DNA from 2 places in the Streptomyces sp. DT190 genome. Region 2 is predicted to be linked to the other one. Evidence: riboswitches for the same ligand, from Rfam matches in the RefSeq annotation. Region 2 holds a riboswitch; the other holds the start of a gene.
What was found. A riboswitch is a leader RNA that binds a small molecule or an ion and turns the genes downstream of it on or off. The one in region 2 is predicted to bind glycine.

Region 1 (4,561 bases), on a different contig from region 2:
ACAGGAGCATCCAGATCTGGCCGGTGTGCGGGGTCGCGAGTGCGCGCAGGAGTGCCTCGTAGGCGTCGTAGCGCCCGGGCGTGACCTGGCGCAGCATGTGCTCGACCTGTCCGGCCGCGGCCGTGCCGCTCGCGCTCACCCTTTACCGCCCCTTCGTACAACGCCTCGACCGTGACCTAGCTTAAGCCCGCCCACCGGCTCGGGACTCGTTCCCGTACGGGCGGTGCGGTTCCGTCCGCGGCGTGCGGCGCGGTTCCCCGCGTCCGAAGGTGCGCCGGCCTACCGCTGGTAGAAGGGCCGGACCCGGCCGCGCATCCAGTCGCCCACCGGGTCCTGGGCCACGTCCAGCAGGACGAGGTTGACGGGCCAGGGCGCCGGGGACCTGGTCACGGCCCGGGTGAGTGCCTCCAGGGGCAGGGCCCGCAGGTCGCCTTCCCACTGCGAGAGTTCGACGCCCACGAACATCACGGGGTCGGCGGTCTCGATCGCGGCGAGACAGCGGCGGGCGGTGAGCACGACGCCGATCGCCTCGAACTCGGCGGAGGCGGCGGCCAGGAAGTCCACCGGGTCGTCCTGCCAGTCGGGCTCGAAGAGGCGGACCCGGCCGCCGCTCGTGGGGCCGTCCAGCGGGGTGCGGCCTGCCCGGCACAGCTCCGCGACGGCGGGGGGCGGCAGGGGTGTGCCGACCACGCCCCCGGGGTTGATGACGATTCCCGCGTGTGGGGGCAGGCCGCGGGCGAACTCCACGGCGGGCGCGATGGTGTACGCCATGTGCGCTCCGGCGACCAGGCGGAACTGCTCCTCGGAGCTGAACACCGGCACGAACGCCTGGCCCTCGATCTCGACGGCGGGCAGGTCGAGGGGGCCGCTGTTCGGGCCGCCGCCGCTGGGGAGCGGGACCCAGACGAAACTCCGTCCGAGCACCTCGACGATCCGGCCGCCGGCCGCCGGTCCGGCGCCGAGGGCGGCCGAGAGCACCTCCTCCAGCTCGTTGCCGGGCCAGCCACCGTGCGGGTGGGTCTGCGTCTGCGCCGGGAAGTCCGCGGAGAAGTCCGCCGGGAAGTCCATCTGCCTACCGCCTGCCTGAAACCACTGCTGAGTGCGAAAAGGCTAACGGCTCGGGGGGAGGGAGTGACCGGGCCGGGCGGACCGGCTCACGGCCCGGGACCGGCCGCCGGTCCACGGCCGGAGTTCCGGTCGACGCCCTCGGCGGCTCCGTCCACCGGTCACCGGCCCACGACGCGCGTTCCGGTTGCCGCGCACGGCCGGTCCGCCCGCCGGCCGCCGGCCCACGACGCGGGTGCGACGGTCACCGGACTACAGCGCGAGTTCCGGTCGCCGTCCACGACCGATCCGCCCACCGGCCGCCGGCCCACGACACGGGTGGTGCGACGGTCACCGGACCACAACGAGAGATCCGGTCGCCGTCCACGACCGATCCGCCCACCAGCCACCGGCCCACGACACGGGTGCGCCGGTCACCGGACCACAGCACGAGATCCGGTCGCCGTCCACGACCGATCCGCCCACCAGCCCCCGGCCCACGACACGGGTGCGCCGGTCACCGGACCACAGCACGAGTTCCGGTCGCCGTCCACGACCGATCCGCCCGCCGGCCGCCGGCCCACGACGAGGGTCTGCCGGTCCCCGGCCCACGGTGCGTGTTCCGGTTGGCGTGGCCCGCCGGTCCGTTCGCCGGTCGCCGGCCTGCGACGAGAGGCTGCCGGTCAGCCCGTACGGATCGGCTCGCGCCGTCCGGGCCGTCGTGCACCGGGGCCGCGCCGGGACCGCTACCGCGTCACTTCAGCCACAGTCGCGAGCCGCTCGGTTCGTCCCGCGCCCCCGGCCGCGTCACCCCGTGAAGCCGATCCGGCGGAGCGTGTTCGCCGTCTCCCGGTCGGCGAGGACGGCCGAGCCGCAGCCGGAGGGGAGGTCGCCCTGCTCCACGGCGCGCAGCAGGCGGGTCGTGGCCGCGCGGTGGCGCAGGAACGCGTAGCGCGAGACGCCCCGGCCCCGGTCGCGCTGGCCCGCCAGGGCCTGCTCGGGGGTGACGTCGAGGAGGAGCAGGTGCAGCGTGCCGCCCCGGCGGCGGGCCTCACGGGCGAGCCAGCGGCGGACCCAGGCCTGCGTGCCGCAGTCGTGCACCACGATCCCCTCGCCGGAGCGCAGTGCCCGGCGCAGCCCCGCGTAGTGGGCGAGACGGACCAGCGGGCGGTAGGTCGCGTAGGGCAGGAAGCGCGGCATGCGGCGCTCCCAGCGGTCGCGGGTGTCCTGGGAGTCGACGCGCCGGCCCGGCACGGTGCGCCGCATCAGCGTGGACTTGCCGCTGCCCGGCAGGCCCGTGACCACGACCAGGTCCCGGGGTCCGAACAGCAGCGCGCGCGGGCCGCGGCCGGGGCGGTCGCGCAGATCGCGGACGACCGGCGCCGGCACCGGGCCGCGGGCCGCCCCGGCCGGCACCACCGGCTGCTCGGGCAGCGCGATGCCCGTGGTCGTGGCGTACGCCCTGGTCCTGTTCACCGTGATCGTCCTCCCCTGGGGCCAGGTACGGAGTCCCATCCCCGCCGAGTGTAAAGAGAAGGTAATGCCGCAGGCCTCTCATTTCCGTACTCTTCCTGCAACAGGGCTGCTACAGGTCGCTGTGTCCGACGCGCGGGACTCGTGCACTCCCTGTGAAAGGTCCCCCTGCCGCGCCGGAAGGATGCGTGCAATGATGTGCGCGCCAACTGCATACCGGCCGTTTGAATCCGCGCGGGAGAGTTCCCAGCACCGCTGACGCTGGGGCGCCGAAGGAGCAAGTCCCTCCCTTGAATCTCTCAGGCCCCGTTACCGCGCGGGCGAGGCACATCTGAAAAGCGGGCCCTCCCCTGCCCCCGGCAGGCCGGCTCCACCCAAGGTGCAAGCCATGGACCAGCGCGGTCATGGCGAACCTCTCAGGTTCCGATGACAGATGGGGAGGAACGACCTCGCCCGTCATCGCCTTGGGAGACAACGGACTGTGAGCAGTACAGGAGAACTCCGTCACACCGCGCTCGATGCCCTGCATCGTTCGCTGGGTGCGACGATGACCGACTTCGCCGGCTGGGACATGCCCCTGCGCTACGGCTCCGAGCGCGACGAGCACCTCGCCGTGCGCACGAAGGCCGGGCTGTTCGACCTCTCCCACATGGGTGAGATCACCGTCACCGGCCCGCAGGCCGCCGCCCTCCTCGACTTCGCCCTGGTGGGCAACATCGGCGGGGTGAAGCCGGGCCGCGCCCGCTACACCATGATCTGCCGGGCCGACGGCGGCATCCTCGACGACCTGATCGTCTACCGCCTGGGCGAGACCGAGTTCATGGTCGTCGCCAACGCCTCCAACGCCCAGGTCGTGCTGGACGCGCTGACCGAGCGCGCCGCCGGCTTCGACGCCGAGGTGCGCGACGACCGGGACGCCTACGCGCTCATCGCCGTGCAGGGCCCCGAGTCGCCCGCGATCCTGAAGTCCCTCACGGACGCCGACCTCGACGGGCTGAAGTACTACGCCGGTCTGCCCGGCACGGTCGCCGGGGTCCCGGCCCTGATCGCCCGCACCGGCTACACCGGCGAGGACGGCTTCGAGCTGTTCGTGAAGCCGGAGCACGCCGTCGAGCTGTGGCAGGCGCTGACCAAGGCCGGCGAGGGCGCCGGGCTGGTCCCGTGCGGTCTGTCCTGCCGCGACACGCTGCGCCTGGAGGCCGGCATGCCGCTGTACGGGCACGAGCTGAGCACCTCCCTGACGCCCTTCGACGCCGGTCTCGGCCGTGTGGTGAAGTTCGAGAAGGAGGGCGACTTCGTGGGGCGCGAGGCCCTGCGCGAGGCCGCCGCCCGGGCCGAGCAGAACCCGCCGCGCGTGCTGGTCGGACTGGTCGCCGAGGGCCGCCGGGTGCCGCGCGCCGGGTACGCGGTCGTCGCCGGCGGCGAGGTGGTCGGCGAGGTCACCTCCGGCGCCCCCTCCCCCACCCTGGGCAAGCCGATCGCCATGGCCTACGTGGACGCCGCGCACGCCGCGCCCGGCACGCCCGGCGTGGGCGTGGACATCCGGGGCAGTCACGAGCCGTACGAGGTCGTGGCGCTGCCGTTCTACAAGCGGCAGAAGTAGACACTGGCCGCAGGCCGCGGCAACGGCCTGCGCGACCGTCGTCCCAGCTGGACACCAGTCCCCTTTCACAGCACTCCCGCGCGTACAGGAGAATTCAGGCCATGAGCAACCCCCAGCAGCTGCGTTACAGCAAGGAGCACGAGTGGCTGTCGGCCGCCGAGGACGGCGTGTCGACGGTCGGTATCACCGAGCACGCGGCCAACGCGCTCGGCGACGTCGTGTTCGTCCAGCTTCCCGAGGTCGGTGCCACGGTGTCCGCGGGCGAGACCTGCGGCGAGCTGGAGTCGACCAAGTCGGTGTCCGACCTGTACTCCCCGGTCTCCGGTGAGGTCACCGAGGTCAACGAGGACGTCGTGAACGACCCGTCGCTGGTGAACTCGGCCCCCTTCGAGGGCGGCTGGCTGTTCAAGGTGCGCGTCACGGACGAGCCGGGCGACCTGC
Region 2 (4,561 bases):
AGTGCGGCTCGAGCCGCTTGGCGACGTAGTTGGCGCTCAGCACCGCCACCTGCGTGGCCCGCTTGAGCCCCTCGCCGCCCATGAGCCGGACGTAGGCCCAGGAGATCGGCAGGATGCCGGCCGAGCCCCAGGGCGCCGCCGAGATGGGGCCGACGCCCGTCTCCGGGCCCGCCTCGGGCTGCAGCGGGTGGTTCGGCAGGTACGGCGCGAGGTGCTCGCGCACCGCCACCGGGCCGACGCCCGGGCCGCCACCGCCGTGCGGGATGCAGAAGGTCTTGTGCAGGTTCAGGTGCGAGACGTCACCGCCGAAGTGGCCCGGCTTGGCCAGCCCGACCAGCGCGTTGAGGTTGGCGCCGTCGACGTAGACCTGGCCGCCCGCCTCGTGCACCTGTGCGCAGATGTCGGCGACGTGCTCCTCGAACACGCCGTGGGTCGACGGGTAGGTGATCATCAGCACGGCGAGTTCGTCGCGGTGCTGCTCGATCTTCGCCCGCAGGTCCTCGACGTCGATCTCGCCGTCCTCGGCGGTCTTCACGACGACGACCTTCATGCCGGCCATGACGGCGCTGGCGGCGTTGGTGCCGTGCGCGGAGGACGGGATCAGGCACACGGTCCGCTGCTCGTCGCCGTTGGCCCGGTGGTAGCCGCGCACCGCGAGCAGACCGGCCAGCTCGCCCTGGGACCCGGCGTTCGGCTGGAGGGAGACCTTGTCGTACCCGGTGACCTCGGCGAGCCGGTCCTCCAGCTCATGGATGAGCGTGAGGTAGCCCTGGGCCTGCTCGGCGGGGGCGAAGGGGTGCAGCTGCCCGAACTCGGGCCAGGTGACCGGCTCCATCTCGGTGGTCGCGTTGAGCTTCATGGTGCAGGAGCCCAGCGGGATCATGCCGCGGTCGAGCGCGTAGTCCCGGTCGGCCAGCCGGCGCAGGTAGCGCAGCATGGCCGTCTCGGAGCGGTGCTGGTGGAAGACGGGGTGCGTCAGGTAGTCGTCGGAGCGCAGCAGCCCGGCCGGGAGCCCTTCCTCGGTGGCGTCGTCCAGCGCCTCGATGACCCCCTCGACGCCGAAGGCGGCCCACACGGCCCGCAGCTGGGCCCGGCTCGTGGTCTCGTCGCAGGCGATCGAGACGTGGTCGGCGTCGACGAGACGCAGGTTGACCCCGTTGTCGCGCGCGGCCGCCACGACCTCGGCGGCCCGGCCCGCGACGCGCACGGTCAGGGTGTCGAAGTAGGAGCCGTGTACGACCTCGACGCCGCCGTTCGCGAGCCCGGCGGCGAGGACCGTGGCGTAACGGTGGGTGCGCCGGGCGATGCCCCGCAGGCCGTCCGGGCCGTGGTAGACGGCGTACATGCCGGCCATCACGGCGAGCAGCACCTGCGCGGTGCAGATGTTGCTGGTCGCCTTCTCGCGGCGGATGTGCTGCTCACGCGTCTGCAGCGCCAGCCGGTAGGCCTTGTTCCCGTCGGCGTCCACGGACACGCCGACGAGCCGCCCGGGCAGGCTGCGCGCCATCTTCTCCTGGACCGCCATGTAGCCGGCGTGCGGCCCGCCGAAGCCCATCGGCACGCCGAAGCGCTGGGTCGTGCCGACCGCGATGTCCGCGCCGAGCTCGCCGGGCGACTTCAGCAGGGTCAGCGCGAGCAGGTCGGCGGCGACGGTGACGACGGCGCCCAGCTCGTGCGCCCGGTCGATGACCGGCTTGATGTCCCTGACGGCTCCGGAGGCGCCCGGGTACTGGATCAGCACGCCGTTGATCTCGCGCTCGGCGACCTCGTCCGGAATGCCGTCGGTGAGGTCGGCGACGACGACCTCCACGCCCGTCGGCTCGGCCCGGGTCTGGATCACGGCGATGGTCTGCGGCAGCGCGTCCGCGTCGACCAGGAACAGGCCCTTCTTGTTCTTGCCCATCCGCCGCGACAGCGCCATGGCCTCGGCCGCCGCGGTGCCCTCGTCGAGCAGGGAGGCACCGGAGGTCGGCAGTCCGGTGAGGTCGGCGACCATGGTCTGGAAGTTGAGCAGCGCTTCCAGACGCCCCTGCGAGATCTCCGGCTGGTACGGCGTGTACGCGGTGTACCAGGCTGGGTTCTCCATGACGTTGCGCATGATGACCGGCGGCGTGAACGTGCCGTAATAGCCGAGTCCGATCATGGAGCCGAGGACCTGGTTGCGGTCGGCGAGCGAGCGCAGCTCGGCGATCACCTCGGCCTCGCTGCGGGCACCGGGCAGGTCGAGGGCCTCGGCGCTCTTGATGACGGCCGGGACCGCGGCGGCCGTGAGCTCGTCGAGTGAGCCGTAGCCGACCTGCGCGAGCATCTTGGCCTGGGCCTCGTGGTCGGGGCCGATGTGGCGCTGCTCGAAGGGCACTGCCTCTTCGAGCTCGGAAAGCGGAATGCGATGGGCGGTCATGGGCGGAGGCCTCCTGGTCTGACACGACCTTCGAGGGGCACCACGGCGCGGGTACCCGGACGGCCTCCCCCTCTGTCATCTCAACCTGAGAGCTTCACCGGATCGCCCGAAGGCCTCCGGCTTTCACCGTCGGTGAGAGCGGAAGCCGTCGACACCCGCTCTTCTTTCCAGAGTGACCTCGTCCGTGCGGTACGTGTGCCTGAGAGATTCCGGGGAGGATTTGCTCCTTCGGCGCCTCCGATGATGTCCGGAGGACTCTCCCGCGCGGGGTCAGCAGCCGTTGCCAGCGTACCAGCGCGGTCAACGCACGAACCTTCGAGTGGCCGCCTCCCCGATTCTGCCGTTTTGTAGTGCTTACGGATGATTGCGAGCCTGTGGAGGTCCCGTGCGTACCGATATCGATCCGCGCAACCTGATCGGCCGCAAGGCGTTCGACCGCAACGGAGCCCGGATCGGCACGATCGACGAGGTCTACCTCGACGACGCCACCGGCGAACCGGAGTGGGCGGCCATACGGACCGGCCTGTTCAGCAGGGACGCGTTCGTCCCCCTGGAGCCCAGCGAGCTGATCGACGGCGCCCTCCACATCCCTTTCGAACGCGCCCTGATCAAGGACGCCCCCGACTTCGGCGTGGGCCGCCACCTCTCCCCCGAGCAGGAGCTCCAGCTCTACCACCACTACGGCCTCGACATCGCCGCTCCTCCCCCACTCCCGGACCACGCCTTCGGCAAGCTGGCGGGCTCGGACGAACAGACGACCTGAGAGGCCGGACCAGGCCTGCCAGGACAGCCACCCCCTAGTAGAGGGGCGCGGCTCCCGACGACGTCCCCACCGGCCCGACGGAGCCCTTCCGGTGCACCTCGGGCTCCCCGCTTCCCTCAGGCTCCTCGGGGAGCGCGGGACCCTCAGGCCCCTCGGGCCCCTCAGATCTTCGTAACACCAGCGGCAACGGATCCGCCGGCTCCAGCGCGGGGTCGTCGACGCGGAACGTACGCACTCTCCCCGGCTCCGACCCGGGCGTCTCGAAGCGCACGGTGACCCGCCCCAGTCCACTGCCCTGCACCCACCCGTGCCCGAACTCGGCGTGCCGCACGTCGTGCCCGGCGGGCCAGCGACGCTCGGCGAGCGACGGCTGCTCCTCGGCCCGCGCGACGGCGTGCTCCTCCGCCACCCCCTCCGCCACCGACCGCTCCCCCGCGGCCTGCGCGAACAGGTCCTCCTGGGTGTAGTCGGCGAGCCCGCTGACCCCCACCCCGAGCAGCCTCACGCCACCCGTGGTGTCCACCGAGTCGAGCAGCCTCGCCGCCGCCTCCCCGATCACCCCGGGATCGTCCGTCGGCCCCCGCAGCGTCTCGGACCGGGTGAGCGTCGAGAAGTCGTACCGCCGCACCTTCAGCACGATCGTCCGCCCGGACAGACCCGCCCCGCGCAGCCGCCGTACGCACCGGTCGGCCAGCCGCTGCACCTCCAGCCCGACCCGCACCCGGTCGTGGATGTCCACGTCGTACGTGTCCTCCACGGACACGGACTTCGCCTCCCGCTCCGCCACCACGGGCCGGTCGTCGCGCGCCAGGGCCATCGCGTAGAGCCCGTGCCCGTGCGCCTTCCCCAGCAGCCGGACCAGCTCGTCCTCGCCCGCTTCCACGATCTCCTCGACCGTGGTGATCCCGGCCCGCCGCAGATGGTCCCCCGTCGCCGGTCCGACCCCGGGCAGGGTCCGCACCGACATCGGCCCGAGCATGGCCCGCTCGGTGCCCGGCTCGATCACCACCAGCCCGTCGGGCTTGGCCTGCTCGGAGGCGATCTTCGCGAGCATCTTGGAGGCGGCGAGCCCGACCGACCCCGTGAGTCCCGTGACGGCGCGGATGTCGGCGCGCAGCTGCGCCCCGACCAGCCTCGCGGACGCCTCGTCCCAGGCCACTCCACCGGCCTCCAGGTCCACGAACGCCTCGTCCAGGCTCAACGGCTCCACGAGCGGCGACAACGCCCGCAGCAGCTCCATGACGCGTTCGCTGATCGTCTTGTAGAGCCCGAAGCGCGGCACGAGATACGCGGCGTTGGGCGCCAGCCGCCTGGCCTGCCCCATGGGCATCGCCGAGTGCACCCCGAAGACCCGTGCCTCGTACGACGCCGTGGCCACCACACCGCGAGGCCCGAGC

Region 1: another riboswitch for glycine. It lies ahead of gcvT (glycine cleavage system aminomethyltransferase GcvT); the one in region 2 lies ahead of gcvP (aminomethyl-transferring glycine dehydrogenase).

Annotation. Positions count from the first base shown of each region.
Region 1 is NZ_JBNCNM010000014.1:244,903-249,463, forward strand. Features, by position in the region: gene ACPXCS_RS24575 (enhanced serine sensitivity protein SseB C-terminal domain-containing protein) at 1-139, opposite strand, end outside; gene ACPXCS_RS24580 (enhanced serine sensitivity protein SseB) at 280-1,068, opposite strand; gene ACPXCS_RS24585 (AAA family ATPase) at 1,852-2,520, opposite strand; glycine riboswitch at 2,743-2,842, shown strand; glycine riboswitch at 2,843-2,960, shown strand; gene gcvT (glycine cleavage system aminomethyltransferase GcvT) at 2,951-4,120, shown strand; gene gcvH (glycine cleavage system protein GcvH) at 4,222-4,561, shown strand, end outside.
Region 2 is NZ_JBNCNM010000036.1:9,357-13,917, reverse strand. Features, by position in the region: gene gcvP (aminomethyl-transferring glycine dehydrogenase) at 1-2,401, opposite strand, end outside; glycine riboswitch at 2,579-2,674, opposite strand; gene ACPXCS_RS37595 (PRC-barrel domain-containing protein) at 2,787-3,164, shown strand; gene ACPXCS_RS37590 (DNA polymerase IV) at 3,199-4,561, opposite strand, start outside.